DNA from 3 places in the Sporosarcina sp. FSL K6-3508 genome. Region 3 is predicted to be linked to each of the others. Evidence: riboswitches for the same ligand, from Rfam matches in the RefSeq annotation. Region 3 holds a riboswitch; each other region holds the start of a gene.
The links. Region 3 has a riboswitch for cobalamin ahead of MKX97_RS02080 (ribonucleoside-diphosphate reductase subunit alpha). Riboswitches for the same ligand answer to the same signal wherever they lie in the genome.

Region 1: it holds a riboswitch for cobalamin, as region 3 does, so the genes downstream of both, metE (5-methyltetrahydropteroyltriglutamate--homocysteine S-methyltransferase) here and MKX97_RS02080 (ribonucleoside-diphosphate reductase subunit alpha) in region 3, are expected to answer to the same signal.
Region 2: it holds a riboswitch for cobalamin, as region 3 does, so the genes downstream of both, MKX97_RS17365 (hypothetical protein) here and MKX97_RS02080 (ribonucleoside-diphosphate reductase subunit alpha) in region 3, are expected to answer to the same signal.

What each region holds. Positions count from the first base shown of each region.
Region 1 is NZ_CP152016.1:2,360,271-2,370,817, forward strand. It holds gene MKX97_RS11610 (AEC family transporter) at 1-502, shown strand, start outside; gene MKX97_RS11615 (acyl-CoA dehydrogenase family protein) at 681-1,838, shown strand; gene MKX97_RS11620 (DUF1273 domain-containing protein) at 1,835-2,392, shown strand; gene MKX97_RS11625 (hydrolase) at 2,439-2,978, opposite strand; gene MKX97_RS11630 (malate synthase G) at 3,247-5,436, opposite strand; cobalamin riboswitch at 5,794-5,928, shown strand; gene metE (5-methyltetrahydropteroyltriglutamate--homocysteine S-methyltransferase) at 6,071-8,365, shown strand; gene MKX97_RS11640 (Na+/H+ antiporter NhaC family protein) at 8,407-9,726, opposite strand; gene hutH (histidine ammonia-lyase) at 9,888-10,547, opposite strand, start outside.
Region 2 is NZ_CP152016.1:3,487,092-3,497,638, reverse strand. It holds gene MKX97_RS17405 (phosphate propanoyltransferase) at 1-488, shown strand, start outside; gene MKX97_RS17400 (EutN/CcmL family microcompartment protein) at 505-810, shown strand; gene MKX97_RS17395 (BMC domain-containing protein) at 785-1,120, shown strand; gene mdh (malate dehydrogenase) at 1,292-2,239, shown strand; gene MKX97_RS17385 (methyl-accepting chemotaxis protein) at 2,353-4,455, shown strand; gene MKX97_RS17380 (hypothetical protein) at 4,863-5,036, shown strand; gene MKX97_RS17375 (IclR family transcriptional regulator) at 5,384-6,130, shown strand; gene MKX97_RS17370 (DedA family protein) at 6,818-7,468, opposite strand; cobalamin riboswitch at 7,682-7,857, shown strand; gene MKX97_RS17365 (hypothetical protein) at 8,030-9,445, shown strand; gene MKX97_RS17360 (sugar diacid recognition domain-containing protein) at 9,523-10,547, shown strand, end outside.
Region 3 is NZ_CP152016.1:434,730-445,276, forward strand. It holds gene MKX97_RS02040 (EAL domain-containing protein) at 1-188, shown strand, start outside; gene MKX97_RS02045 (chemotaxis protein) at 331-1,236, shown strand; gene MKX97_RS02050 (VOC family protein) at 1,278-1,673, opposite strand; gene MKX97_RS02055 (arylamine N-acetyltransferase) at 1,843-2,598, opposite strand; gene MKX97_RS02060 (DUF4181 domain-containing protein) at 2,702-3,139, opposite strand; gene MKX97_RS02065 (hypothetical protein) at 3,270-3,446, opposite strand; gene MKX97_RS02070 (glycerate kinase) at 3,902-5,044, shown strand; gene MKX97_RS02075 (alanine/glycine:cation symporter family protein) at 5,148-6,575, shown strand; cobalamin riboswitch at 6,695-6,873, shown strand; gene MKX97_RS02080 (ribonucleoside-diphosphate reductase subunit alpha) at 7,018-9,240, shown strand; gene MKX97_RS02085 (flavodoxin) at 9,228-9,665, shown strand; gene MKX97_RS02090 (ribonucleotide-diphosphate reductase subunit beta) at 9,644-10,547, shown strand, end outside.

The sequences.
Region 1 (10,547 bases), 1.7 Mb from region 3:
CGGTATTTTTTTCGCTTCCATCGGAGGAGAAGCACATGCGACTTGGCGTGACTCGATGCAGCGGGTTATACGTATGCCATTGATTTACGCTGCGATTCTAGGTATTATCTTTCAAGTTTCTTCTATTAAGTTATCTGATTCCATGATGCAGGGAGTTGACTTGATTGCAGATGCTTCCATCCCGGTCGTCATGCTCGTCCTCGGAATGCAACTGGCGATGATTGTCCGCAAGCGCGTTGCCTATCGATATGTCACAGCGGTGACGATTATTCGCATGATCATTTCACCATTGATTGCAGTTGTCATTTTAATATTTTTGCCGGTTGATGATTTGTTGAAAGTGGTACTGATTATCCAAGCAGCAATGCCTGGATCAGCGAATACGACAATGTTTGCAGTTCAATTTGGAACGGAGCCAGATTTGGTCTCGTTTACGACACTCACAACGACATTGTTAAGTCTTTTGACAATTCCAATCGTTCTCTATTTCGTCATGATGTGACGTCATTTCTTTTATAGATTTTTTTATTCGTCAGAATGGTATTTTTTTCGATTTTCTAGTATACTATACTTTCATGTCCTTGACGGAGACGATCAAGGATCTCGTAGATTTGTGCAGATCTTATATACGAAAGAAACTATAGATAAATGAAGACTGAAGTAGTAAGGACGTGTTTCTCGTGTCGACAGAACTTTTTATCACAACGGACTTTCAACGCCGATGGGTCAATGAATTGACTGAGGCAGGTCCGTTTTTCAGCAGCTTTTCAGAGCAATCTGATACGCTGTCCAAATTCCCAAAAGAGAATATTCAAAAACTCGTGGAAATGGGCTACACTACGTTGACACTCCCGAAGGAATTCGGTGGTGAAGGCATCTCCGTAACGGATATGGTGTTGTTTCAAGAAACGATTGCTCGTTTTGACAGTGCGACTGCTCTAGCTATCGGCTGGCATCAAGGCGTAGTCGGCGAACTGTATGAAAATCGCAAATGGACTGCGGAACAATTAGCGCAATTCAGCGAAGCTGTTCAGCAAGGTGCACTAATCAACCGTTCTGTAACCGAGGCTCAAACAGGAAGTCCTACGCGAGGCGGTCGCCCCCAGACGACGGCAACACGTTCTGCAGGCGGCTGGGTGATTTCAGGAGAGAAAACGTTCACTACAATGGCTCCTGCCCTTACCCACTTCCTAGTATCTGTATGGATTGAAGAAAAACAGCAAATCGGTTTCTTCTTGATTCCACGTGAATCAGAAGGGCTGTCCATCAAAGAAACATGGCATACGATTTCCATGCGCGGTACAGAGAGCCAGACGCTCGTTTTGGATGACGTAAAAGCCACGGATGATCAGTTAGCGGAAGTGAATGAAGCACCACGCGGCAATAAGCTCAATGGTTGGCTTCTCCACATACCGGCTTGTTATTTGGGAATCGCACAAGCTGCTCGCGATTACGCGGTTCACTTTGCGGCAACTTATCAGCCTAACAGTTTAGATGAGCCGATCGCTTCCCTCTTCAATATTCAAACTCAAATCGGCAAAATGGATTTGGAGCTCATTAAAGCACGCCATCTCCTCTATGATATTGCCTCGATTTACGATGACGAAGCACGCCGTGTTCATCTGCAAAATGAATTAGGTGCCGCAAAGTCGATTGTTACGAATAGTGCAATAGAAATTGTTAATCTTGCAATGCGAATTGTAGGGGCGAAGAGTTTGGAGTTATCGAATCCACTACAGCGCCATTATCGCGATGTACGCGCGGGTCTTCACAATCCTCCGATGGATGACATGACGATAACAAAATTAGCTCACGCGGCGATTAACGAACAAAAATGACGAAGCGGATCATAGTAAGTGGATACAAAGCACATGAATTAGGGATCTTCAATGAACAGCATCCGGGTATTGCGATTATTAAAAAAGCATTAACGGACCAGTTGCTGACCCTTCTGGATCAAGGACTAGAATGGGTTATCGTCAGCGGCCAGCTCGGCGTCGAGACTTGGGCAATCGAATGTGTTTGGGAGTTGCAAGAGGAATACCCGCAGTTACAATATGCCGTGATTACACCGTTTCTTGATCAACAAACGAATTGGAATGAGACGAAAAAAGAGCAGTATGAACAAATCATCGCGCTTGCAGATTATACTGTCAGTTTAACGAACAAGCCATACGAAGCACCTTGGCAATTTATTGAGAAGAATAAGTTTCTGCTTCGTAATTCAGATGCACTGTTGCTTGTTTATGATGAAGAGAATGAAGGCTCTCCGAAATTTATCAAACAAATGGCCGCACAATTGACAGAGACGACAGACTATGAACTTTTGACCATCAGCGCCGATGATCTTCAGCTTATTGCAGAAGATTTACAGCGAGAAAAATGGGAATAAAAAAAGCGAAATGCCAAACATTATGGCTATTCCGCTTTTTTATTTGTTATTTTATGATTTTCAACACTTTTTTAAATTCGTCCGTCCCCGCTTCACCAATCAGTTCATATAAAGCAGTTTCCACACACGTCGCAGTAACTCCAAGCCCCTTCATTTTCTCGAGGCCGATTTGTTTATTCGCTTCCGTCCGTGAAGTGACTGCATCTTCAACCACTTCGACTTCATAACCTTGCTTCACTAAATCTGCCGCTGTCAGATATACGCAAATATGCGTTTCAATTCCTGCAATTAATACTTGTTTGCGGCCCGAGCTTTCCAGCTGTTTCATAAATTCTTCATTGCCCGCCGCACTAAATGTCATTTTTGCGATGGGTTCCTGACCTTCTAGTAAACTGGATAAAGATTCAGTCGTCGGTCCCAGTCCTTCAGGGTACTGTTCCAACCAAAGTATTGGAACATTTAACACTTGTAATCCTTTGATCAGTTTCTCCAGATTATCATGCAACGTCTTACTATCTTTAACAATTTGCGCTAGCTTACCTTGTACGTCCACTAATACAAATAGCGTTTGCTCTTTTTTCAGCATCTCATTTCCCCCTTTTTAATAATTATTGCTATATAAACTGAAATAAATAACTTACACTCAAAGTAAAACGTAGGAACCGTTGATTTCCATTCCAGGCGGACGCTTTCCGCGGGGCGCGGGAGTCGCCGCCTTCCACTCCAATCAACTGAGTATCCATTTCTGCACAATCTCATGTAAAACTTTAATTAACATATACAGTATACCATATTTACAGATTTATTAGAAAAACAGCTCCTCTTCCAAATTAGAAGAGGAGCTATTAGTGTAATTAATTTTGTACCGTTGCTTTTTGTTTCGCTTTGGCTTTTGCTTCGATTCGTCGGGCGTGCAAGATTGGCTCTGTGTAGCCGCTTGGCTGTTCGGCACCTTTGAATACTAAATCGCAAGCTGCCTGGAAAGCAATAGAATCGTCATAGTTGGGAGCCATTGGCTGATAAAGTTCATCGCCAGCGTTTTGCTCGTCAACGACCTTCGCCATTCGTTCCAATGTTTCCTGGACTTGCTCTTTTGTCGTGATGCCGTGACGTAGCCAGTTTGCGATATGCTGGCTGGAAATACGCAATGTTGCGCGGTCTTCCATTAAACCTACGTCATTGATATCCGGAACCTTAGAACAGCCAACTCCTTGATCAATCCAGCGAACAACATAGCCAAGGATCCCCTGCGCATTGTTATCCAACTCTGATTGAATTTCTTCTGCAGGCCAGTCTGTGTTCGGCGCCAACGGGATCTCTAGGATTCCATCTCGGTAATCAATTGCGCTGTCGACATTGGCTTGAACTTCTTTTACATTGATCTCGTGATAGTGCAATGCATGCAATGTAGCAGCTGTTGGAGATGGCACCCACGCTGTGCTTGCACCTGCTTTTGGATGGGCGACCTTTTGCTCAAGCATTGCAGCCATCATATCCGGCATAGCCCACATTCCCTTACCGATTTGAGCATGTCCAGGAAGACCAGTCTTAATTCCGACAGCAACGTTGGATGCTTCATAGGAAGCTAACCACTTGGAAGCTTTCATATCATTTTTGCGGATAACAGGACCCGCTTCCATTGAAGTATGAATTTCATCACCTGTACGGTCAAGGAAACCTGTATTGATGAATGCAATCCGTTCTTTCACCGCATGGATTGCAGACTTCAAATTCAATGACATTCTGCGCTCTTCATCCATCAAACCGATTTTCAGCGTATTGCGCTCCAAGCTCAATAAATCTTCAATGCGGTCAAATAACTTATTGGCAAATGCCGCCTCTTCCGGGCTATGCATCTTCGGCTTAACGATATAAATTGAACCATGTCTGGAGTTTTTGAACTCTGCATCATCTTTCAGATTATGTGTTGCAATCAACGAAGTTACGACACCATCTAAAATTCCTTCAGGTACTTCGTTGCCGTTTTCATCTAAAATCGCATTATTTGTCATCAAATGACCTACGTTACGGACGAACATTAATGAACGGCCGTGTAGCGATAGCTCTTTGCCGTCTGGTGTTTTGTATGTGCGGTCAGGATTCATTCTTCGAGTGACCGTCTTGCTGCCTCGTTTGAACGATGCTTCCAGATCACCTTTCATCAAACCTAACCAGTTGCGGTAGACCCCCACTTTATCTTCAGCATCTACTGCTGCGATCGAGTCTTCACAGTCCATCAACGTAGAAAGTGCTGCTTCCAAAATCAAGTCTTTCACACCCGCCGCATCGTCTTTCCCAATTGGATGGTTTCGATCGATTGCAATTTCGATATGCAATCCGTTATTCGTCAACAAGACAGCGGAAGGTGCGTCTTCCGAACCGTTAAAGCCAGCCAGTTTAGAAGCATCTTTCAAGCCTGTTTTATTGCCATTCTGAAGTGTCACTTCAAGTTTTCCACTAACGTTTGCATACGCTGTGGCGTCTGCATGTGTCCCTTCCGCAAGCGGTGCTGCTTGATCTAATAACTCTTTTGCAAAGTTGATAACTTTCTGTCCTCGGATCGGATTGTACTGTACGCCAGCTTCAGCTCCACCTTCATCACTGATGACATCCGTTCCGTACAATGCATCATATAGACTTCCCCATCTTGCGTTTGCCGCGTTCAACGCATAGCGGGCATTGTCGACAGGCACGACCAATTGGGAGCCTGCTTGAATAGCGATTTCATCATCGACATTGGAAGTTGTCACTTGGAAGTCCTCAACAATCGGTTCCAAATAGCCAATTTCCTTTAAAAATTCTTTATAGTTAGCAGAATCTGCTGTTTCTTTATTGTTTTGATGCCATTCATTGATCTTTTTTTGCAATTCGCTTCGTTTCTCTAACAGCGCTTTGTTTTCAGGAGCAAGTTCATGAATGAGCGAATCAAAGTTTGTCCAAAATTGTTCTTTTTGGATTTCTAAGCCTAATAGAACTTCCTCATTAACAAAGTTGTATAGTTCTTTTGCGACTTGCAGCTTGCCTACTTTTTCATAATTTGTCATAGAATAAAGCCACCCCTTAAGTTTTTTTGCGCTGCTCTGTTGTATAACATACAGCGATAAACACGATTCTTCCTCAATTGATCATAGGTGCCCCCACAGCCAATAATCAAGATTTCTTCGTATGAATGACGATTCATGTCCTAATTTGAAGTCGTGTTATTACTTATCATACCTAAACTCTATAAAACTTTCAACAGAATTGTGTAAATTTTCACACCTTCTTTTTTGAAAGAGAATTTGTTACTTTTGTACAGTTATATAACAGATGACAAAAAAAGAGTATTGCTTAATTATCTATTTACCAGCAAGTTGACACTCAACGAACCTTATGATAGTTTTAGAGACAATCATCATGAATTGAATAGTTTGAAAACAGGTGAAATGATCATTGCTTTCATTTCTTAAAAGGGAATCCTTTTCTTGGAGCGGTCCCGCCACTGTGAAGACGTGCTTACGTCCAGCCAGATACCTGCCTGTTTTCATAACGCTTAATCCTACGGTGAATAGGGAGGTGTTAGACACACGGCAAACGATGCACGCTTATTTAGGCATGCATTTTACACATACGTGCATTTCTAACATTCTTTGTTAGGAATGCTTTTTTTATTGGATAAAATCATGAGGGGGAAATCAAATGGTAAAAAGCAGTATTGTCGGCTATCCTGTTATTGGCGAAAACCGGGAGTGGAAACGAGCGTTAGAAGCATTTTGGGCAGAAATAATTTCGGAAGAAGAACTTCTGCGGACAACAAAAGACATCCGTTTAGCCAACCTGAAGAAACAACAAGACGCAGGAGTAGACCGAATTGCAGTCGGCGATTTCACATTGTATGACCGGGTGCTCGATACATCCACAATGTTCGGAATCATCCCTTCACGCTATCATTGGAAAGGCGGTCAAGTGTCGATATCCACTTATTTTTCAATGGCACGCGGTAATGACGATGCTGTCGCTTCCGAAATGACGAAATGGTTCAACACGAACTATCACTACATTGTCCCCGAGTATGAAGGACAACGTTTTCAATTGACTGAGAACAAACCACTTACTGCATACCGCGAAGCAAAGAAAGAACTCGGTATCGAGGGGAAACCTGTTCTACTCGGCCCCTACACTTTATTGAAACTTTCTAAAGGGTATGAAGAAATAGACGTACCTTCTATCATTCTGCAATTGATTCCTCTTTATCAAAAGGTATTGCAAGAATTACAGGATGAAGGCGTTCAATGGGTGCAAATTGATGAACCAATTCTTTGCACTTCCATTTCTTCTGATGAAATGAAAACCGTAACTGAAATTTACTTGCAGTTAACAAAAAACATAAATAGCTTGAACGTTTTAGTGCAAACATACTTTGATTCAGTTGAGCACTATGAAGCAACACTTGCATTACCAGTAGCTGGAATTGGTCTTGATTTCGTGCATGGCGGTGTCAAAAACTTGGAAAACCTTAAGAAATACGGCTTCCCTGATGATAAAGTACTCGCTGCTGGTATTGTGGACGGTCGGAATATTTGGCGATCAGATTTGAACGTCAAGCTGTCATTACTAGGAAAGATTCAACAGCATGTAGAGTCCGGAAACGTTTGGATCCAGCCATCCAGCAGTCTGCTTCACGTACCCGTGACAATTCAGTCAGAGCAGAAATTAGATTCAACAATTAAGAATGCACTTTCATTTGCGGATGAAAAAATTAAAGAACTCAATGTACTGAAAGCTGCGTTGCAACAAGGTAAAGAAAGCGTCGCTTCAGATTTCAAACAAAATGAAGCCGCTCTTACTGCATTCAATCAACTCCCTGCCCGCAAACGCGAGGAGGTTCGACAAGCAAGTTCAGGCAGTACTTTGTCTGACAGCAAGCGGAATCTGCCGTTCGCAGAGCGGAAATTGAAGCAGCAAGAGAAGTTCCAATTACCTGTATTGCCTACAACCACAATCGGCAGTTTCCCCCAAACGCCTGAAGTACGTATAACACGTACAAAATGGAGAAAAGGCGAAATTACGGATCAGCAGTACAAAGACTTTGTAAAAGCGGAAATTAAGGAATGGATCCAAATCCAAGAAGAACTCGGACTTGATGTGCTCGTGCACGGGGAATTCGAACGGACGGATATGGTAGAATATTTCGGCGAAAAGCTGGATGGTTTTGTCTTTACGGAAAAAGCTTGGGTGCAATCCTATGGTTCCCGATGTGTGAAACCACCAATCATTTATGGAGATGTTGTATTTACGAAGCCGATGACGGTAGAAGAATCCGTATACGCTAAATCACTGACAGATCACGAAGTAAAAGGTATGCTGACCGGACCCGTGACGATTTTGAATTGGTCATTTGTTCGCGATGACTTGACCAGAGAAGAAGTGACCAATCAAATTGCTCTCGCACTGCGTAAAGAAATCGAGTCGCTTGAAGCAGCAGGTATCCATATGATCCAAGTAGATGAACCGGCACTTCGAGAGGGGCTCCCATTAAAGCAATCCGAATGGAATCATTATCTCGACTGGGCTGTGAATGCTTTCCGTGTTGCTACAGCTTCCGTTGAGGATACGACGCAAATTCATACACATATGTGCTACTGTGATTTCAATCATTTCATTGAAGCAATCAGTGCGCTGGATGCGGATGTTATTTCCATCGAAACGTCACGCAGTCATGGTGATTTGGTGGAATCTTTCAAAGAATATCATTATGACAAAGGAATTGGACTTGGCGTTTATGACATCCATAGCCCGCGCGTTCCGGCTGTTGAAGAAATGACGGAAATCATCAATAAAGGTTTGGAAGTGCTAGAACCTTCACAGTTCTGGATCAATCCCGACTGTGGTTTGAAAACAAGAAAACGCGAAGAAACAGTTGCCGCATTGAAACATATGGTCATCGCCACGGAACAAGCACGTGAGCGTTTAGGTGTTTCTGCAGTAAAATGATAAAAGAGCAGATCCGTTATTTCGGATCTGCCCTTTTCGTTTTATAATACCATTGCTGCAATTACACCAAAGATTAGTAGAGGGATATTAAAGTGAAGGAATGTCGGCACACATGTATCCCAAATGTGATGATGCTTACCGTCCGCATTCAGACCCGAAGTTGGACCAAGTGTACTGTCTGAAGCCGGTGAACCAGCATCTCCAAGCGCCCCTGCCGTACCAATCAAAGCCGCCGTCGCGAGTGGCGAAAAGCCGACTGCCATACAAATCGGAACGAATAATGCAGCTATAATCGGGATCGTACCGAATGAAGAACCAATCCCCATCGTAATCAATAAACCGACAAGCAGCATGATAAATGCGATCATCATTTTATTGTCACCTAATATACCTGTTGCCGAATCAACCAGACTTTCTACCGCACCTGTCTCTTTAAGAACCGTAGCATAACCTGAAGCAATCAACATGACGAACGCAATCATACCCATCATTCCGATTCCCTCGTTCACTACCCTTTCGCCGTCCTTAAATGGAATAACAGTCAAGACGAACATCAAGAAAATCCCGGCAAGTGCTCCAAGTATTAATGAATCGGTTATAAGCTGTATAACTAATGCTGCAATAATTGAAACGATCGTGAAGCCGTGGCGTATATTAAACTTCAATTCTGCATTTTCCACTTCTTCTTCTCTTAGAATATTCACTTTCTCCGCCTCAACGTCCGCATAATTACGAGGTTTTCGATAAGAAATGAATACTGCCACGAACAGCCCGAGGACCATTCCGATTCCCGGAATCAACATTGCCATATTGGCTTCTGACATCGTAATATCCATACCACTTGCAGCCATTTCATCAACGATTATTCCCTTAAAGATCAATCCAAATCCAGCTGGGATCATAATATAAGGTGCTTTTAGACCGAAAGTAAGCGCAGTTGCAATGCCGCGGCGGTCAATTTTCATCTTATCGAACAGATGCAGCATTGGCGGAATCAATATTGGAATAAACGCAATATGTATAGGTACTAAGTTCTGCGAGAAACAAGCTACACCCGCAATCGTCAACAATAAAATTATTCGCTTTCCTCTTAATACCCTAACTAAATTTTTTACTAAAAACCCTGCAATTCCAGACATTCCGATCATGACCGCAAACATACCTAACAAAATATAACTTAATGCCGTGTTTGCCTGACCACCCATTCCTGAAACTAGCATATTTGTTGCATCTGTTAAGGAAAGCCCTTCCATCAAACCGGCTACTCCAGCTGCTGCTAAAATAGCAAAAATAACATTGACCCGCAATAAACTCAGTACTGCCATTACAATGACAGATACGACCACAGTATTGAATAACATCTTCTCATCTCCCATGTCCCCATTATACAACAAACTGCAATTACTGTAAGCAAACGCTTACATCTGCCCGAAGATATTTATCCAGATATACTCCAGCGGGAACTTCCCGCTTGGAGTAAAATACTAGATAATTAAATTTCATATCCCTTTATATTTCCTATTTAATTTGCGCTAACTTCAGTTGGCAAAGATTTATCTGCGAATGCCTTCCAATCCATTTCTAGTAACCAAGCTGCCGCTTTTTCAATATCTTTAGAGAAAATCCGGTCTTGCTTGATGCTCGGCACAATGTTTCTCGCTTCTTTATAGAAAGCTTTTGTGAAGTCCGCAAGTTTTTCAGCACCTCTATGTTCTGCAGCCTGCAATGCACAGATCAATTCAATAGCTAGCACTCTTCGCGCATTTTGAATAATTTGATAAGCATGTCGTGACCCGATTGTTCCCATGCTGACATGATCTTCTTGGTTGGCTGAAGATGGAATGGAATCCACACTCGCCGGGTGCGCCAACGTTTTATTTTCAGAAACAAGAGATGCAGCTGCATATTGCATGATCATTGCACCAGACTGCAATCCTGGTTCAGGGCTTAGGAATGGCGGCAAGTCGTTCAACTGCGGATTAACTAGACGCTCAATCCTACGCTCTGAAATATTCGCGAACTCCGCCATTGCCACTTTCAAGAAATCCATTGCAAAGGCAATTGGTTGCCCGTGGAAGTTTCCTCCTGAAATAACTTTGTCACCATCTTCAAAGATTAACGGATTATCTGTAGCTGCGTTCATTTCGATTTCCAGCTTTTCTTTGACGTAATCCAAAACTTG
Region 2 (10,547 bases), 580 kb from region 3:
GCAGTGTGCATATTGAGCAAGGCCTCATTATTGCGCAATCGCATATCCATATGGGGACCGAAGATGCGCAGCGTTTTGGCGTTCAAGATGGTGAGTACGTCACAGTGGAAGCGGATGGAATCCGTCCGATTTCATTCCGTAATGTACGGATCCGAGTGAATGAACGCTATCGTTTGGAGATGCATATCGATACGGACGAAGCGAATGCCGGGTTTATTACACAAGGGACGATTGGTCGTCTGGTAAAACCAAACGAGGCGACTGAACCTGTTGCTTGTTCATTACCTGTATCGACGACAGTGAATGCCCCTAGTCCGGCAAAGACAGTTGCTCCAAAATCATATGAATTTACAAAGAAGCTCTTATCCACTGAGGATCTAGCTGCAATTTCAGAAGATGAGATTATAGTTCCAAAAGGTACGATTGTCACAGCGCTTGCAAAAGATACTGCTCGGGAACTCGGAAAAACGATAACCGTCAGAAAGTAGAAAAAGGTGATTATGCATGCGAATGGGGAAAGTGATCGGTAATGTGTGGGCAACTCGCAAAGAAGATGGACTGGCAGGGCTTAAGCTATTGATTGTCCAACCAATAGATGCATATGGCAGTAATATACAGACCCATTTGGTAGCCGCCGATCGGATTGGGGCAGGAATTGGCGATGAGGTACTCATTACAAGTGGAGGCGCCTCACGTTTCATTTTGCCGAAAGAGAACCCGATTCCGATTGATGCGGTTATTATCGGAATTATTGATTCGACAGAAGTAAAGAGAGGTGAGATACATGAGTCAAGCGATCGGAATGATTGAAACAAAAGGTTTAATTGGATCGATTGAAGCAGCAGATGCGATGGTGAAGGCGTCGAATGTGGAAGTAGTATCACAGGAAATGGTCGACGGCGGAATTGTGACGGTCATCGTTCAAGGTGACGTCGGGGCAGTTCAAGCAGCTGTCGATGCAGGACGAGACGCAGCATCACGTGTTGGCGAATTGCTTGGTGCGCATGTAATCCCGCGACCAGACGATTCAGTATATGGCATGGTGAAACCACCTGCGCCGGCTGTTCCAGAAGTGAAGAAAGTAGCGGAACCGAAGGCGAAAACACCGAAGAAAGACTAAGTTGTATTGGCTTATGAGCGCGAACGCGTCTTTATGGGCAGTGATCGTGTACTTATGAGCGAGTTTTTGCTTTTATGAGCGGATAAACATTTTTATGAGCGCTTGCGTTGTCTTTATGAGCGCAAGCGTTTGCTCTACACAATGCATTCTATTTAGAAAGGAGTTATTTCCATGGCTTTCAAAAGACATAAAATTGCAGTTATCGGAGCAGGTCACACAGGTTCGACTGTAGCATTGATGGCTGCCCAGAAAGAATTGGGCGACGTCGTCTTAGTCGATATCCCGGATCTCTCCAATCCGACCAAAGGGAAGGCATTGGATCTCCTCCAAACTAGCCCTGTCCAGCAATTCAACTCTCGAATTACAGGGACATCTAATTATGAGGACATTCAAGACGCTGCCATGGTCATCATTACAGCAGGAGTGGCGAGGAAACCAGGCATGAGCCGGGATGATTTAGTCGCGACCAATGCAAAAATCATGCGTTCTGTTTCCGAACAAGTGAAACGCTACGCACCAGAAAGTACTGTGTTAGTTTTGAGTAACCCGGTCGATGCGATGACTTACGTTTGTTACAAGACGACTGGTTTCCCTAAAAACCGTGTTATCGGTCAATCAGGCGTGCTCGATACTGCGCGTTTCAATGCATTCGTCTCAGAAGAATTAGATATTTCTGTTGAGGATATTTCTGGTTTCGTCTTAGGCGGGCATGGAGACGATATGGTTCCTCTTGTTCGGTATTCCTACGCAGGCGGTATTCCATTGGATAAAATTATTCCTTCTGATCGTCTGGAAGCAATTGTCGAGCGTACGCGAAAAGGCGGCGGGGAAATTGTGGGATTGCTAGGGAACGGCAGTGCATATTATGCACCTGCAGCGGCTTTAGTTGAGATGGCGGAAGCAATCATCAAAGATAAGAAACGAATTTTACCGTCCATCGCGTACTTGGAAGGCGAATACGGCTACCAAAACATCTATTTGGGTGTTCCAACGGTCCTTGGCGGGAATGGAATAGAAAGTGTTATTGAACTTCCACTGACAGTGGACGAGCAAAAAGCACTGGATCATTCGGCAGACTCTGTGAAGTCAGTCATTGAAATTTGCGAACGTCAAATGTAATAACGAGTCAACAAAAAATATCTCTCTAAGTCGAAACTTAGAGAGATATTTTTACGCTTTAATTTAGATAAGAATGAAGAACTAATGAACGAGTTATCAGGAGGTCCTACCAGTTGTCGAAATTTAAAAGTATTGCTTGGAAATTGTCTGGAATTATTATTGGGGTATTTGTGCTTTTATTCTTAATTTACACACTGAGCACAAGCACAATTTTACATAAACAAAGTACGTCGGATGCCGAAGAATATGCAGTGGAAAATACACAGTTAAATGCAAAAAAACTGAGTGAACGATTTAATAAGACAAATGAAATGTTGCACACGACAAAGCATATTTTAGAGACATTGCAGTCACAAGGAAATTTAACGACAGATGAAATCCTTGCTATCATTCAAAATAACTTAAAAAAGAATGCGGATGCAATGGGGATGTCAGCAATATTCGAAAAAGGCTTTATAACGTTAGATGAACAGTTGAATCAAAGTTTAGTCGATTCTCAAAAACGCTTCATACCATATCTATACAAAGAAGGCAGCAGTATTAGCGTAGAGGCGCTTAGCGAGTATGAGACGCCTGGTGTAGGAGATTGGTATTTGATTCCGAAATCAGAAAACCGTGCCATCATGACTGAACCATATGAGTACAAAGTTGGAGGTCAGAACATCCTCATCACGACTTTGTCTGTGCCGCTAGTCAGTGAAAACGGTCAGTTTTTCGGCGTGTTGACAACAGACTTATCTATTGAGTTTTTAAATGAACTCGTAAATGAAATAAAGCCTGAAGGCGGGTATGCTTCCATTATATCCGAGAAAGGGAATTTAACAGCCAGTAGTTTAAAGGATGAACTAGTTGGAACGAACATGAAACAGCTTATCGACTGGGAACCTGTTAAGCAAAAGCTCGACAATTATGAAACTAGTAAATTATATATAGAATCAAGTTTATTGAATGAACAAGCCTTTAATACTTTCGCACCAATCGTACTCGATCAAATCGATGAGAAATGGTCTGTGGAAACAGTTGTGCCAAAGTCAAAAATTCTAGAAACATACAATAAAATTTTATGGATTACCATCGGAGCAGCAATTTTGATGATCATTTTAATGACTACTGTCACAGCAGGATTCATTTTCAAACAGCTAAAACCTTTATCTTCTCTGCAACAGTCCATTGAAGCAGCTGCAAAAGGGGATATGACGCAGAATGTGGGAGAGCAGTTGATCCGCAATGATGAAATCGGCGCAGTATCCATGGCATACAATAATATGCTCGATCAAACCAATCACGCCATTCATGCTGTCCGTGAAGCAGCCACCCGTCTAAATGAATCATCCACACATGTTCATCAGGCATTTGAGGAAATTGTGGCGGCTAGTGAAGAAGTTTCATTGGCAACAAATGAAATTGCACATGGTGCTTCCAAGCAATCTGAAGATACCGAGGAAACGAGCAACCGAATGTCCGAATTGGCTGATCAAATTAGAGCACTGTCTGAGTTGTCCGGTAACATGAATCAGTTATCCGAACAGACTGTTTCCTCAACGGAAATTGGGATGAACGAAGTGATTAAGTTGCGCGAACATAATGCATCCGCAAATGAAATGACAGAAAAAGTTCAACTTCAAATGGAGACGCTGTCGAATAAAATTGGTGCCATCAATCAAGTAATCATTTCGATTCATGATATTACTGCACAAACGAATCTACTCGCGCTAAACGCCAGTATAGAAGCGGCGAGAGCGGGTGAGCATGGTAAAGGATTTGCAGTTGTGGCAGAGGAAGTACGGAATCTCGCTGAACAGTCACAAAAAGAAACAAGTGTTATCCAAGGGATCGTTCAGGAAATTGTAGACGAATCTAAGCATACGACAGAAGTGATCGCAACAAATATGCAAGTGATGGTAGAACAAAACCAATCCGTCACGAGTACAGAAGCATCCTTCTCGCAAAATGTCGAATTGACGAACCAAATGCGTCAAGCGATTATGGAATTGAGTGCGGAGTTGGAAGAAATGCTTGTACACAAAGATCAAGCAATGCTGGCCATACAAAGCGTCTCTGCAGTATCAGAAGAAACCGCAGCGTCCGCTGAACAAGTCAGCGCCTCGTCCGCCGCTCAGCAAACCGAAGTAGAGCGTGTAGCAGACTCGACTAATCGAATGAAAGAAATTGCTGAAGAGTTGCAGACAGTGGTAGACCGCTTTCGATTAGAATAGGAAGTAAATAAATTTAAAAAACTGTTCACTATCCATGAATTTAGGTAGTGAACAGTTTTTTATTCTTCTGTAGGAAAGGAAAGTAAGTAAACTCCCATTTAGCAGAAGCCTAAAAAATATGCTAGTGGTAATTTAATTAGGTAATTTTCTTGTGGACTTTTAGGTAATTCTTGAGTATAATAGACTGAATAGGAAGAATTAAAATGTGCAAGTGATTATGCAAGCAGAAAAACAAGGAATTCCATGTATCTTTATTTTTTAATGTAAGCGCTGTCATTTCGGGTATGTTTAGGAAGACTGAGTATTTTAACGAGTGTGGAGCTACATTAAATAAAGATAAAAGTGGTTTTCAAATTCACTGTTCTTGCATATACTATGCAAAATACAAAAAAGCAGGAGGTCATCCTATGAAAAACAACAACAACTCTCACCAAGCATCTTCACTACCCGAGCAAAATGAGCAATTTTATTTAATCACAGGCTATTCGGAAGGTGGCTTCATCCATGGCATTACATGGGAAGAAGCTTACATTGAAGGACTAGCGGAGTGTGGCTATTTATGCGATCAGCAGATGATGTAAGTGGCAGTATAGAAAGCTCCATACAGGGTGCCTAGCAAGAAACAAAGGTGTTTGTCCAAACATTCACGTTTGTTTTGCGCATAGGCATCCTTTTTATTGTCTCTTCATATACCAAGTCTCCTCATTCCTCAGTTTTAAACTCCCTTTTTCACTACTCCAAATCCTTAAAATGCCCCGTGGAACAGGCAACCTAAATTTCCTGACATCACCGAAAATCCTTCTGTTCTCAAGTAGTAAAAAAATTATAGTCTCTTTACTATAATGTGAATTTTCACACTATGAAAAACTTTAAATTTGCTATACAATGAATAATAAAATTCCGACATAGTTGATGAGGAGGAATATAGATGATTGCATCCATAAGAAAAGCTTGCCAAGTAATTAGCTGTTTTTCAAATGACGATCCAGCTCTTGGCGTTGGAGAAATTGCTGAGCTACTAGATATGCCTGTCAGTACAACGCATCATATTGTCAGTACTCTGTGCAAAGAAAATGTTTTAATGAAAGACCATCAGAAAAAGTATCGATTGGGCTGGAGGTTGCTTGAATGGAATAATCATGTAATGTTCCAGCAAGACGTTTACGACAAGGCAATGCCTTTTGTGAAAGACCTCATATCCCAGTATAAAGGTACTGCCCATATTGCGATGTTTGATAAAGGGACAGTTGTATTTGTGTTGCGTGTGTCCTCCCATGACGCTTCCTCTATCCAAACGTATTTAGGATCAAGAAAACCATCTTATGCAACGAGTTCGGGGAAAGTACTCTTGGCAAATAACCCCGCTTATTTAAAAGAAACAGTGGCTCAGGGCTTGGCACATGATGGCCCAAATACAATTACAGATATAAGCAATTTAAAGAAAGAGCTAGCAGATATACGCACAAAAGGATATTCAATTAGTGACAGTGAAAACTCTGACGGCATGTACGGCATTGCTGCGCCTATTTTTTCTTACTCTGGCGGAGTAATAGCAGCCGTGAATTTAGTAGGGTTATCCTCTTATATGCAAGGAACTCAGCGCACACAGATGATCCAAAGCGTTATGAACACAGCGCAATTGATTTCAAAGGAATTAGGATATATTGAAATTTGATAATTCTATTGCTAAGTCTATTGTAAAAGTTATTTGTATTTCCAAATGGAGAGAATACAGTAATGTCATGCGCTCTTAAAAGACATTAAATATTCTGTCTATTCCACATTATGAAAAAACACAAGGTAAACCACTCCGGTATTCTGTTAAATTTAATTTATAAATTTAGGATAAGGAGTGAGGAAAGTGGAAAGTACGATACAAGCAGAGCAGGTAATGAGGGTAAGAGATACTAAAATAGTAAATTCTGAGAAGCAAGTAGAGGGAAAAAGCAAATGTGGAAATGAATGTGAAAGTTGTAAAATTTGCTTCTACCAAAGAGAGGGGAAGAACGAAGTATAGATATAATAATTATTGATATGTAATAGAAATTTAAAAGTTCTCGCTGCATCATTGTTCGGTATAATAAAATATGTTAATACGTTAGAGTTATTCAGCGAAAAAATAACTCGGTATTTAAGGTAACTATTTCGCACCGTAGGTAACCAAAAGACGATTGGAAAAAATAGACTCCAACAACCACCCTTCTTAAGGCAGCGGTTGTTAAGAGTCGTATATATGGTTATAAAGAAGTAGAGAAATTCACGATTATCAGTAACGACCATTTTCTGTTAGAACCAATCTGTACTGCTCCATCGTTCAATTTTTGGTGTGCACTATTTACACAGAACTTGCTTCAACGATTGCTCAATTCTTTTGTATTTGGAAACGACTCTTTGCAAAAGAATAGAAGACTGGCAGAACTGAGAGAAAAATTACTGACAGAATAATGGTTGAGAAATTATTTTTAACAAACGGGATATTTCCAAACAGGTAACCAACTGTTGTAAATAGTCCCACCCATAGTACAGCACCAATTACATTGTAAGCGAAGAAATATCGATAGTTCATTCGACTTGAGCCTGCAATAAACGGTATAAACGTACGGACAAATGGCATGAAACGAGCAATGACGATCGTTTTACCACCATGCTTATTAAAGAAATCCTCAGCTTTTCTCATCTTTTTCTGGTCAATAAATTTACCCATCCGTCTATTTTGAGTGATTGCTGTTCCTACTGCTTTACCGATATGATAATTTATTGTATCCCCTAATACTGCGGCTACAAAGAATACTAAGATTAATAGGACAATATTAAATGCATCCATCGCAGCGAGAGCACCAGCTGCAAACAAAAGTGAATCACCCGGCAAAAAAGGAAAAATAACAATACCTGTTTCAACAAACACAATTAAAAATAGAATAACATAGGACCAATTTCCAAAGTTTTGAATAATTTCAATCAAGTGTTCATCAATGTGTAAGATAAAGCTTATTATGTTTTGGATGAATGTCATTCCTATTCTCACTTTCGAGTAGATTATTTTTTTCTCTTAAACATACGAGTCAACCATAGATATTATACTTCTTTTTCGCATGCTTGTCATGAATAACTCAATTGTGATGCAGCCTCCAAATGATCACACTCCTTAAACGAAAGGTAAGGCAACAACTATTTCTACCACCTCTCCGACTATTCATGGTAAACTAGAATAAATAAAATACTAAATGAGTTTGCACGATGCGTTGGTACCTATCAAGGTGTAAAAGGGAATCCGAAAATCGGAGCTGTCCCCGCAACTGTACACACGGACGACCGCTGAGAAAAGCCACTATGGAGACATGGGAAGGCTTGGCGGAAGGATGAAGTGAAGCCAGGAGACCTGCCAGACATCGTCAAAGCAACACTTTCTTCGGGGGTTGAGAGGTGGGGGCAAAAGGGTCTCTGCGGTTCATGCGATTTGCATGAAGTTCTTTAGAGCTGCCTATTTTTGTTTCCTCAATCACAACTATTACAATCATCCTGCCGAAGAGCCAGGATGATTGTTTTTTTGTTGTATAGGAAAGGAGACGGCGAAATGAGAGTTCTCGAACAATCAGACGAACGTACACATGAACGTGCGTTGCTCGAAGTTTTGTATAGACAAGCGGAACAATTGCACAAAAAGCCAGCATACCAAGGATTTCATCAAGTAGTGCGGAAGCTGGTGAGTGACGGTTTATATGGAAGCTGGATCAATCACTATTCATCCAATGAAATCAAATGGCTAGGATTGCAAATTATGCCGGAGCGAGATCAATTGCTATCCGCTAAACAGCTTCTTCAGTATATGAAAGAATTTGTCACTTGCAATCATTATGATCGAAGACTGGGACTGCCGCAAGAACGGCTGATGCTTATTGCGATGGCAGCCATGCGGGATGAAACTGTGCAACGGTTGCAAAAAGTACGAGAAGCCTATTGGGTCTTGAGTATGGGGTATGTGACGTTACCGGATGATATCATGGCGTTTTTCGGCAAGACATTCTATCCAGGGCAACCTGTACGTCGTCTTCATTCAATGAACCTCTTGGATTCACGGATTCCATCATTTTTGGCCAGTCAAGTGAAGGAAAAGCACATCCGTATACCTACTACATTTATGGAACAGGTGAAGGCATGTGGATCTTGGCTCGTATTTGATATGGAGGAAGTACGTCGCGTGATGAATGGTTCTCTGCAGGACGTCGGCAGTGAGTCGTTCCGTCGGGCCGTTGCGAACCCATCCATCACGCACAAAAGGCTTTCCGCTATCGGACTGATGAAGCAGCTGTTAGCTAGTGACGGCATCGTTTTCCATTTTGACGATGACTTTCAGCGTGGAACAAAAGGATTGCATTCGCATATCCAGCTGTCGAAAGTGCTACGGAGAAACGTCTTGGCTCGTGTTTGTGGAATTCATGTCCGTTTGCTTAATGGCATTTTGGATGTATGGGAACGAGAAGACAATAGACGAGATCTGCAAATTGAAGCAGCCGGATGGGAAGAAGCGCTTGCAGATCAACGAATTAGCTTACATTCGGAACAGGCAGTGTCATTCATTGAAGAACTATCTGAAGAAATTAATCTACATGTGATAAAAACTTCATTGCAACTGGCGAAGGAAAAAGGTCCGTATCTTCAATTTGAAGGCTCAGATTGGCAGAGTGGAAGCTACTTTGAACAGCGTAGTTATACAACAGAAGAGTGGCAAAAAGTAAGGAATGAAATTGCAGGGAACGGAATCCGGAACGGCTGCTTACGGAAGGCGTCAGATACTGAAAATTTGTCTGGATATTCCTTAACAAAGCACCAACAATTGTCGATGATTAACCGGCTTGCGGTGCAACAGAACCACACGGATGTCGGCGGCTCAATCACATTGGAGAAGTCTGCTTTCATAGAAACGGCAGAACTTTTGCAGTTGCTCATGAAAGCGTGGAACTGCGGAATCAAAGAAGTTCATATAAAGTAATGGTCCCGCCTATTGAGATGAAGACTGAACTGGCGTAAAGTTAAGATAACTAGCAGTTTTCATCCGAGGTGAGGTAGATGTTCCAGTTTGATACACTAGGGCAGGAAATGGTGAAGGAATTTTCGAATTTAATACAGCAAGAAGTGATTTTAACGGATCGGAGAGGCTTCATTCAGGCCAGCACGGATGTTACACGGCTCAATCAGTTCCATGAAGGCGCATTACTATGCATTCGCCAAAAGGAAATGCTCTATATGGCAGATGAGGAAGTAGAACGGTTGCGTGGTGTACGTAAAGGTATTGTGCTGCCAATCCTCATTGAAGGTGAGCCGATTGCCGCGCTTGGTATCACAGGCGAACCTAAGATGATCCGTCCGCAAGCACAGTTGATCTTACGGGTGGCAGAACTATTTATCCAAGATTCATTGAAACGAAAGCAGAAAGATGAAAAAGTACGGGACATGGAGTTTTTCGTATTTGATTGGCTGACGGGTACGAGAAAAGATGAACGGTTTATGGAAAGAGGTACACTGCTTGGAATTGACGTTACGCTTTATCGGCAGGTAGCGGTTCTGGAAGTGGTCGATTTACTAGAGCAGTTTTCGGTTGAGGAAATGGAAACATTTGCGTCCATTCAGAATATCCATGATTCCATGAAAATGATCCGCTGGGCACAGAATAAAATCTTGTTGTTGCTTCCAGAAATGAATCAAGAGACGCTTGAGCATGAATTGAAGTTCTTATTGCTTCATATGAAACGACGCAAAAAAATACAAGTTGTTGCAGGGATCGGTGCGCCAACACATTATTTTGACTTAGCCAAATCATTCGCACAAGCAGAACGTGCAGTCAATGCCTCAAAAAAATCGGGCGAGATTGTCTTCGAACATGAGCTGCGTCTCGAAATTATTTTGCAAAGCATCCCAGAAGCCGTGCGTGCGGATTTTTTGGGCCGAACGGTAGCTCCACTTATTAAAGAAGAAGAGCTGATGAACAATTTGAAAATCTGGTTTTCAGAGAATCAATCTATGCAAAATACAGCACAGCGTTTGCATATCCATAAGAACACATTGTCTTATCGTCTGCAAAAAATCGAGCAGTT
Region 3 (10,547 bases):
TGCAAATCGTCATCGAGGGAGTAGAAACCGAGGAGCAAGTGGAATTCTTGCTGGATCTTCAACCGGACTTGATTTTTCAAGGGTATTACTTCGCAAGACCGATGGCTGTAGACCAATTGGTGGAGTGGATTGATGAATCGGATGAATGCCAACGAGTAATGCAACTCGGTAAGCAGTCTTCAAAATAAATGGATCTACTATATTTCTTCGCATTGCCATAGATTGATAGGCGATCCATATGGTATAGTAGTCCTATGGAACCAAAATGCATACGATACTATGAATTTTTGATAAATAGATAGAACAAATCGTCTGAGAGGGTGGAAGAAGTTGGCGAACGATTCAGGGATTTTATTGGAAAGTGGTACAAATGAGCTGGAGATTGTCGGGTTTGAAATGGGAGGCAACCGTTACGGTATCAACGTTATCAAAGTGAAAGAGATTATTATGCCGTTGCCGATCACCCCGATTCCGCACGCGCATTTTGCGGTGGAGGGAATTGTCCAGTTACGCGGCGAAGTGTTGCCAGTCGTCAACATGGAAAAGATTTTAGGGATGGCTCCTTCAAGCAATCCTTCAGATGAAAAATATATCGTCGCTTCGTTTAATAAACAGACCGTCGTTTTCCAAGTACACAATGTGACACAGATTCATCGGATTTCATGGGATCAGATCGAGAAACCTTCAGGCATCTATGCAGCCGAGAATTCCCAAGTCATCGGTGTCATCAAGTTAGACGGCGAAATGCTGTTATTGCTGGATTTCGAAAAGATTATCCTCGATATTAATCCGGACGCGGGCATAAATGTGGACCAGGTGAAGAAGTTAGGCAAACGAGAGCGATCTGACAAGCGTCTTTTGATTGCAGAAGATTCCCCTCTGTTGCGTAAATTATTGAATGATACGTTGCAAGAAGCAGGCTATGGCAACTTGGACTTTTATGAGAACGGTAAAGATGCTTTCGATTATTTGGAAAGCATTGTAGAACAAGGCATCGACGTGAAAAAAGAAGTCCAGCTCGTCATCACGGATATCGAGATGCCGCAAATGGACGGCCATCACTTTACGAGACGAATTCGCGAGAATCCGAAGCTTGCTGGATTGCCGGTCATCATCTTCTCTTCGCTAATCACGGACGATCTTAAGCATAAAGGATTGAGCGTCGGGGCGGACGATCAAGTAAGCAAGCCGGAAATTGCCGAGCTTGTATTGAAAATCGATAAGTATATATTGTAAGAAAAGGAGACTCCAGTTGATTCTGGAGCCTCCTTTATTTATTACGGAAGATTTAATTGCCATGAAATACCGTACCGATCATTTAGCCAGCCAAACTTCTTGCTGAAACCATAGTCATCCAGCGGCATAAGAGCTTGTCCATCCTGGATCAGTTTCCCGTAAAGATCGTCCAGCTCCTTTTCCGAAGTGCAAGTGAGGTAGATTGAAAACGAAGGAGTGAAGGAGAATTCATGTTTCAAATTACTGTCGATGCACATAAACTCTTGCCCCTTCAAAGAGAAAGTCGCATGCATCACCGTGCCTTCATCTCCGGCTTCATTCGCTCCGTAGCGGGTGATGCTTGTAATTGCCGAGTCCTCAATAAGTGATGTGTAATAATTCATTGCTTCTTCTGCATTGCCGTCTTGGAACATTAAAAATGGTGTAACTTTTTCCATATAAATCAATCCTTCCTCTGTTTTCTTAAGTTTCTCACATGCAACTGCGGACTTCTTTTATAATAAGCTGAATTTTTTTGCGGTGGTCTGAGACCGAAACGTGTTCTTTCATTGGTAGGGAAATGCGACCAACCATTTTGGGGACATGTCAGCCTAATGAAAGAGTATATCATGATTCCTTAAGATGAATACCGAAGTATCGTTCCAGAACAGTAGCCCTTTCGCTGTTGTGAACGGTTTTCTCTTGTTTTTCCCCATTGTGAGTGACGACTAAAGTATCCCCTGAAAGTGTAATCCGGCCATCCGAAGTGGCAATCGTGATGAGTTCTTTGTTCGTAAAATGGGAATCAGGGGAGGTTTGATTAAAATGGCATGCCTCTTCAAAGTCCATTAACTTTTTAGGGGTTATGTCAAAGCGAAGCAACGTATTCCATTCAGCGTCGTTACCTTTTCTTTGCAGGTCAAAAATACTCTCTTCTATCTTTTCTGCACGGTATACCCCGCTGACGTCTTCTTGCGGTTTGCCTGTTAAGGGGAGTGGCATTCTAGTAGAGTCGCCAAATCCGACATCGACTAAATAAGGCTGATCTAGTTGGACAATCTGGGCGGCATGACTTCCTTCTTTTGCCCAAGTGCCTTTGGGGGTTCTCACGGTTCCAGCTATCAAATGATTGTTGAAGCCAAGCCCTTGCAGTAACCAGTTGAATAGCCCATTTAATTCATAACAAAAACCGCCGCGCTGATTCAGTACAATTTTGTTGTAATACGTTTCTACGTCTAAGGGAATTGGAACATTGTGCATCACATCTAAATTTTCAAAGGGAATATGCAGCATATGTTGCATCTGAAGTTGGGAAAGTGTTTCAATACTTATCCCTTTTATGTCCTTGAGACCGATTCGTTGCAAATATTGACTAATTTTCATATCGGGATGCTCCTTTACGTAAATTATTTAATTTACTGTCTGCTATGGTAAAGCCTTTTAAGAAAATTGGCTTCAATAGTACTGTATGTGTATATTTTTAAGTCTACCCAAACAAGCCGAAAAAATCAGTCAAATACATTGAAAGTAAGAGCATTGCAAGAAGAACTAATTGAGAAGTTGTTAAAATGTAAGCATTTTTATTTTCTGCATACTTCCATTCCATAATAGCTGTAACGATTTCAGTTATGAAAATTAATGCAAACAGTAAAATGTAAGGTTCTAAAAACAAGATTGGATCCGATGGCAGTCTTGATACATTGACGATGCTTCCGACTATGATAGCAACAATAAAGACAATTCGAATGGTCCAATCAATCTTTTTATGCAATGCATTCATATGGTTATATGAAAATAACTTCTTCCTTTTAACTTTAAGGATTTTTCTCATAATGGCATTAAACGAAAAAAACAGCAGCCAAACAACGAATAAAAAAAGGAAGAACGTTGGCCAAAAAGATGATCCCACCCCGAAATAAATCATATTTATCTCATCACACCTTAGTTATTTATTTAAAAAGGTATCTATACGCAAGATAATTGTATATTGCAATCTGGAACTGATAGGGATTGTGCTTATCCGTTTATCAAGTCCGGCAGGTGAATAAAACTTCTCAATTATTACCGCTTCCTTTGTTGATCTTGCTGGAAAACACAGTCATCAAAACAATAAAAACAGGCAATAGACTCCACAAAAAGAATCCCCATTGATGTGTAATTAAGGATAATGCTAAAAAGAAAGCAAGAACTATAATTGAAATATACACGGAACGTTTTTGATAGGTATTCATCCTGCACACTCCTTTTTCAAGTTATCTAAATACCTTGTATTCCTACACGTGTTATTCCACACAAGGAATTATTATGTTGGCGTCATCAAGCTATTAATCTCTGTTTTCTTTCCGTGCTTCCGTTCCCATCAGTATTTTTAATACGTCCTTTTATGTTTGACAGGATGACTCCAATCAAAGCGAACAAGTTTAAACAAAAGGATAGTAAATAATATGTACTTGTTGACGCTTCTAGAAGATAGGACCCATATCGCAAAGTATTGATCACTAAGATAACCAATAGTAGAACAAACATTTTACTATTCATTGTTCATTCTCCTTTCTGAAAGTTCACCTAGCTTACCTCTCGTACTTGCCGTTGATTATATCGTACTCTCAGAAAAATTGAAAATATCAGTTTCGAAATGTCTGTTCTTTGTAAATCTGCTACACTACCAATAAAAGGGGCTGAGACGATGAAAGTGATTATTGCGCCTGATGCGTTCAAAGGAAGTTTGACAGCCGATGAAGCTGCAGAAGCGATGCAGACAGGTGTCAAAAAGGTATTTCCACAAGCGGAGACAATGTGTTTGCCTGTCGCAGATGGCGGGGAAGGCACATTGTCGGCTCTTATATCTGCAACGGGAGGCGTGTATAAAACATTTACTGTACGCAACCCCCTCGGGCATTTAGTAGAAGCGCAACTTGGAGTACTCGGTGATGGGGAGACGGCAGTGGTGGAACTTGCGCAAGCTTCTGGGCTGATGTTACTTGGGCCTGGTGAATTGAATCCGATGGAGGCTTCGACATTTGGCACGGGAGAATTGATTCGCCATGCGCTTGATGAAGGGCATCGCAAGTTGATCATCGGTTTAGGAGGAAGTGCGACGAATGATGGAGGAACCGGTTTGTTGGAAGCGCTAGGTGTCAGGTTTTTTGATGCGCAGGGGAAGTTGCTGCAGATGAACGGCTCTTCGCTTTCCCTCATCGATAAAGTAGATGCGTCGCAGATGGATAAGCGTTTGGTAACGACGGATATTCGGATTGCATCGGATGTGGAAAACCCTTTCGTCGGTGAAAATGGTGCTTCGTACATTTTTGGACCGCAAAAAGGAGCAGATACAAAAGCGGTGAAGTTGCTGGATGAAGGATTGCTTCATTTTGCGGATAAAACAGCCAAACTTACTGGTATGCGTCTCCATAAACTGAAGGGTGCTGGAGCGGCGGGAGGAAGTGCGGGTGCTTTGCTGGCTTATTGCGGGGCGCGATTAGAAAGCGGGATTGAAGTAGTGTTGGAGGCCATTGAATTCGCAAAGCATATACAGTCTGCTGATTTCATTTTGACGGGCGAGGGCAAGACGGATCGCCAGACGCTGGATGGCAAGGCATTGCTGGGAGTTGCGAAGTCAGCGAAAGCTTGCGGAGTTCCTGTCTTCGTCATTTCAGGAGCGATTGAAGATAATGCATGCGGGGAATTGAGAGAGTGGTTTTCTGAACTGCGTACTCTAGATGACGGCAGTAAGACGCTGGTTGAGTTGATGGCGAATGCATCCGGGCTGCTCTGCAGGGAGACTGCCCATTTGATGTCAGAAATAAAAAACAGCGATTTATTCTTGTGATATAGTATACTGATAAAATCCGGTTTCGTCAGTGCGAGATTATTTGCTTTGCGATGCGTATTCGGATAGTTAGCAGGGTATAGATAAACAAGGAGGTGGTCAGATGTTTCAAAATGCTTTGGACTGGCTGGTAGGACCGGCGAATAACTTTATTTGGACGTATATCTTAATAGGACTTTTACTCGCAGCTGGGGTATATTTTACGATTCGCACGAAATTTGTACAAGTGCGTTTGTTCCGTGAAATGTTTCGTTTGATCGTGGAAAAGAAGGAAGGGAATGACGGAGTTTCACCTTTCCAGGCGTTCACCATCAGTGCGGCTTCGCGTGTCGGGACTGGTAACGTGGCAGGGGTCGCCCTTGCAATTGGAATTGGTGGACCCGGCGCGGTGTTTTGGATGTGGATTATTGCGATCATTGGAATGGCGACCGCATTCATCGAGAGTACGCTCGCGCAAGTGTATAAAGTAAAAGATGGTGAGACGTTCCGCGGTGGACCAGCGTATTATATGCAGAAAGCGCTCGGAAAGCGGAATCTAGGAATCGCTTTTGCTATTTTGTTGACACTATGTTTCGGTTTCATTTTCAACGCAGTACAATCCAATACGATCAGCCAATCCTTCATGAATGTTTTCGGTATTCCAGATTGGGGTGTCGGTCTCGGATTGGTAGTACTTACAGCCATCATCATCTTCGGCGGTGTCCAGCGCATTGTCAAAGTGACGCAGACGATTGTTCCCGTGATGGCAGTATTCTACATTCTGGTTGCGTTGTTTATCGTTGTCATGAATATTACGCAGGTTCCTGCCATGTTCATGTTGATTGTTGAACATGCATTTGGCATCAAGGAAATTGCGGGCGGTGGAATTGGGATGGCGATCATGCAAGGGGTTCGCCGAGGACTATTCTCCAATGAAGCCGGTATGGGTAGTGTGCCGAATGCTGCTGCGACAGCCAATGTTTCACACCCGGCAAAACAAGGGCTCGTACAGAGTCTTGGTGTATTTTTCGATACGATTATAATTTGTTCGGCTACGGCATTCATCATCTTGCTTGGCGGACTATATCAGTCTGGTGAAACGGATGGAATTTTGCTGACGCAGGCATCGATGGCAGTGCATGTCGGGGCATGGGCTCCGTATTTCATTGCGGTCGCGATCATGTTCTTCGCATTCAGTTCTGTCATCGGTAATTATTATTACGGTGAGACGAATATCGAGTTCATTCACGCGGGCAGAGGATGGAAAGTGCTTTATCAGATTCTAGTCCTAGGCATGGTGTTTTTCGGTGCAGTAGCAAAAGTACAAGTCGTATGGGATATGGCCGATCTCTTCATGGGTGTAATGGCAATCCTGAATCTGATCGTCATCCTACTTCTCGGAAAAGTGGCTTTTCAAGTCCTCGACGACTTCACTGCTCAAAGACGCCAAGGGAAAAATCCAGTATTCAAAGCCGAAAGCATTCCTGGCCTAAAAGGCGCGGAATGTTGGGAGGAAACCCCTACGGATCCAGAAGATCGATTGCGTGGGTGAGTTCCGCTGAAACAATAAAGTCGTAGTTCAGAAGTCCAATTCTGAACTGCGACCTTTTTTAGTTCTTTACAGTTTACACACAACATGTTAGGGTATAACTTGTACATAAGACACTATATATAGTATTTTGATGAATCGGTACCGATAACGGTTTAAAAGGGAATCCGCTAAAAACGGAGCTGCCCCCGCAACTGATGGTATTGACGACTGTCCGTAATTATCCACTGCCTTAGGCGGGAAGGATGGACAGAAGAGAGACATGCCAGCCAGGAGACCTGCCATTCATCATGCGATACATTCTTCGGGGTTGGAGAGTGGAAGCGAAACGCAGAGGTTTTTGTTTGCCTGTCGTTTTCCGCTTACTACCATCCGTCACATGACGACTCCCGATTGATCGGGAGTCTTTTTTTATTTTTTATTATTTTTGAGGGAGCGGATATTAATGGCTATTATTCATGAAACAGTCGGTCTTGATTTATTGATGGAAAATCTACAGGAAGAGTTCGGGAAACAGGAAGTTGAGCCATTAGTCGAAGCGAGCCGGCGATATCAAGAGCGGCATCCGGAAAGTTCAGCAACGGATTGGACGAATGCGATGGTCTTGGAATCACTGAGCAGAATCGATGAAGCGAATACCTACTGGACGTTCGTGGCCGCGCGGATTTATCTATATGATGTGTATGCGAAGCAAAAAGCGCTGCGTGGCGCAGATGTTTATACTGACTTTGCGAAAAATGTAGAACGCTTGGTGGAGCAAGGGCTCTATACGTCGGTGTTGACGGAGAAGTACAGCCGTGAAGAACTCGACGAAATCGGCCGTTTACTGGAGCCGACCCGCGACCTTTTATTTACTTATATTGGATTGAAAACATTGGTGGACCGCTATGTCACAGTAAACTTCTCCAAGCAGCCGGTAGAGCTGCCGCAAGAACGCTGGCTCGTCATCGCGATGACATTGATGCAGGATGAAACGGAAGAGCGCATCCATAAAATTGGGGAAGCATACTGGGCGATGAGCAATCTTTACATGACGGTTGCAACTCCGACTCTGTCGAATGCAGGGAAGATGCACGGTCAGTTATCCAGCTGTTTCATCGACACAGTGGATGACTCCTTGCAGGGCATTTACAACAGCAATACGGATATTGCGAACTTATCGAAATTCGGCGGCGGAATTGGCGTCTATATGGGGAAAGTCCGTTCACGCGGTGCATCTATCCGAGGATTTGAAGGTGCTTCAAGCGGCGTGCTGCCATGGATCAAGCAGTTGAATAACACGGCAGTCAGCGTCGATCAGCTCGGTCAAAGACAGGGTGCGGTAGCGGTGTACTTGGATGTGTGGCATAAAGATATCTTTACATTCCTCGATTTGAAGCTGAATAACGGTGACGATCGTTTGCGTGCACATGATATTTTCACAGGCGTTTGCTTGCCGGATCTGTTCATGGAGAAAGTGGAATCGCGCGAAGACTGGCATTTATTCGACCCGCATGAAGTACGGACGAAGATGGGTTATTCATTGGAAGACTTTTATGATGAGACAAAAGGAGCCGGCTCGTTCCGTGAGAAGTATGAGGAATGTGTCAATAATCCGGAGTTATCACGCGAAACGGTATCTGCGATTGAAATCATGAAACGTGTATTGCGCAGCCAACTGGAAACAGGCACACCATTCATGTTTTACCGCGATGAAGTGAACCGGATGAACCCGAATAAACATGAGGGAATTATTTATTCTAGTAATTTGTGTACAGAAATTTTGCAAAATATGTCGGCTACCACATTCGAATCGGTTTCATTGGAAGACGATATGGTCGTTACACGCACAAAGCCGGGCGATTTCGTTGTTTGTAATCTATCTTCCATTAACTTAGGAAAAGCGGTGATGGCGAACGTGCTCGATCGCCTGATTACGATCCAAGTGCGAATGCTCGATAATGTCATCGATCAAAACAAAATTCCGGTGGTACAGGCACAACGTACGAATGCGCGTTACCGTGGTATCGGACTTGGTACATTTGGCTGGCATCATTTATTGGCATTGAAAAATATTCAGTGGGAATCCGACGAGGCTGTGGAGTATGCAGATGAACTTTACGAAAACATTGCATATCTGACGATCAAAGCGTCGATGGAACTGTCGAAGGAAAAAGGCGCATATCCATTGTTTGAAGGCTCCGATTGGCAGACAGGGGAGTACTTCGAGCAACGCGAATACGACTCGAACAAATGGCGGGAGCTACGTATGGACGTAGCAATCAACGGAATGCGCAATGGCTATTTGATGGCTGTCGCGCCGAATAGTTCGACATCTGTTATAGCGGGCTCCACTGCTTCGATCGACCCGGTTTTCAAGCCGTTCTATCATGAAGAGAAAAAAGACTATAAATTGCCGGTCATCGCACCCGATTTGGACCATAACACGTATGATATCTACCGCCGTTCCGCGTATATCGTCGATCAGCGCTGGTCAATTAAACAAAACGCCGCACGCCAGCAACATATCGATCAGTCGATTTCATTCAATATTTACGTACCGAATTCCATCCGGGCATCTGTCCTGCTTGATTTGCACATGCAAGCATGGAAATCCGGTATGAAAACAACGTATTATATGCGGTCAACAGCTTCTGAAATCGAGGAGTGCGAGTGGTGTCATTCTTGATTGCGTACACTTCCTGGAGCGGCAATACGGAGGAAGTGGCGGAGTTGATAGCGGATAAAATAAGCCGTGAAGGAATCGAAGTCGACACCCATCGGATCGGCATCGGGGTCCTTCCGGATGTAAATAAATATGAAGCATTCTGCATTGGTTCCTTTACATGGGAAAAAGGTTCAACGCCGGATGAAGTGAAGGACTTTGTGGCGGCTATCGGCTTCAAGCCAGAGCCTGTCTACGTCTTCGGCACAGGGGATACGCAATTTGGTGGAGATGAGTTGTTTTGCAAAGCGGCAGAAAAGTTAGCGCGCTTCTATCATTCACCATTTGAACCGTTAAAGATCGAACAAAGCCCGCGTGGCACGCAAGAAAAATTGGTAACGAATTGGACGAAAGGAGTGCTCGACCATTGGCGACACTTACAAGAGTAAAAGTATTGAATCCAGCAAATCCGAACAAAGCGACGGCTATTTTTGGTGGGGAAGCAAGCGGCATTTTGAACTGGAATGACTTGGCGCATCCACATTTCTATACATTGCGTCAGCGTATCCGTTCTCTTTTTTGGACGGCGAATGAAGTGGATATGACACAAGACGTAAAGCAATTCCCGCGCCTTTCGATAGAAGAGCAATCTGCCTTCTTGAAAATTATCGGCCTGCTCGCAACATTGGATGGCCCGCAAACAGTTGTAGCGATGAAGATCGCGGACTTTGCGACGGATCCTTCCGTCAAGTCGATTATGGCGACAATTGCGGACCAGGAAAGTGAACATAACCATAGTTATGCATACGTCCTGTCTTCCGTCACCAATCTAGACAAGCAAATGGCTTCATTTGAAATGGGGCGTACGGATGAAGTGTTGATGAAGCGTAATGAACGGATTGTGGAAGTCTATAATGAGTTAGCTGAGAATCCGACAATTGAAACAGTTTTGAAGGCGATGGTTTATACAACATTGCTTGAAGGTTTATTCTTCTACAGTGGGTTTGCGTTTTTCTATAACTTAGCACGTCACCAGAAAATGGTCGGGACATCTACTATGATTTCGTATATCAATAGAGATGAATTGCAACACGGAAAAGCGATCAGTGATATTTTCCGCGCGGCGCTTGCTGAAAACCCTGAATACAATACGGGTGAATTCACAGATTGGATCTATGATCAATTCCGTCATTCCGTCGAGCAAGAAGTTATTTGGAGCCGCTATGTACTAGGCGAAATCGAAGGTCTCGACATGGAGGAAATGGAAGGCTACATCAAATATCGTGCCAATAAAATGCTGCGCATGCTTGGATTGAGTGAAATCTATCCCG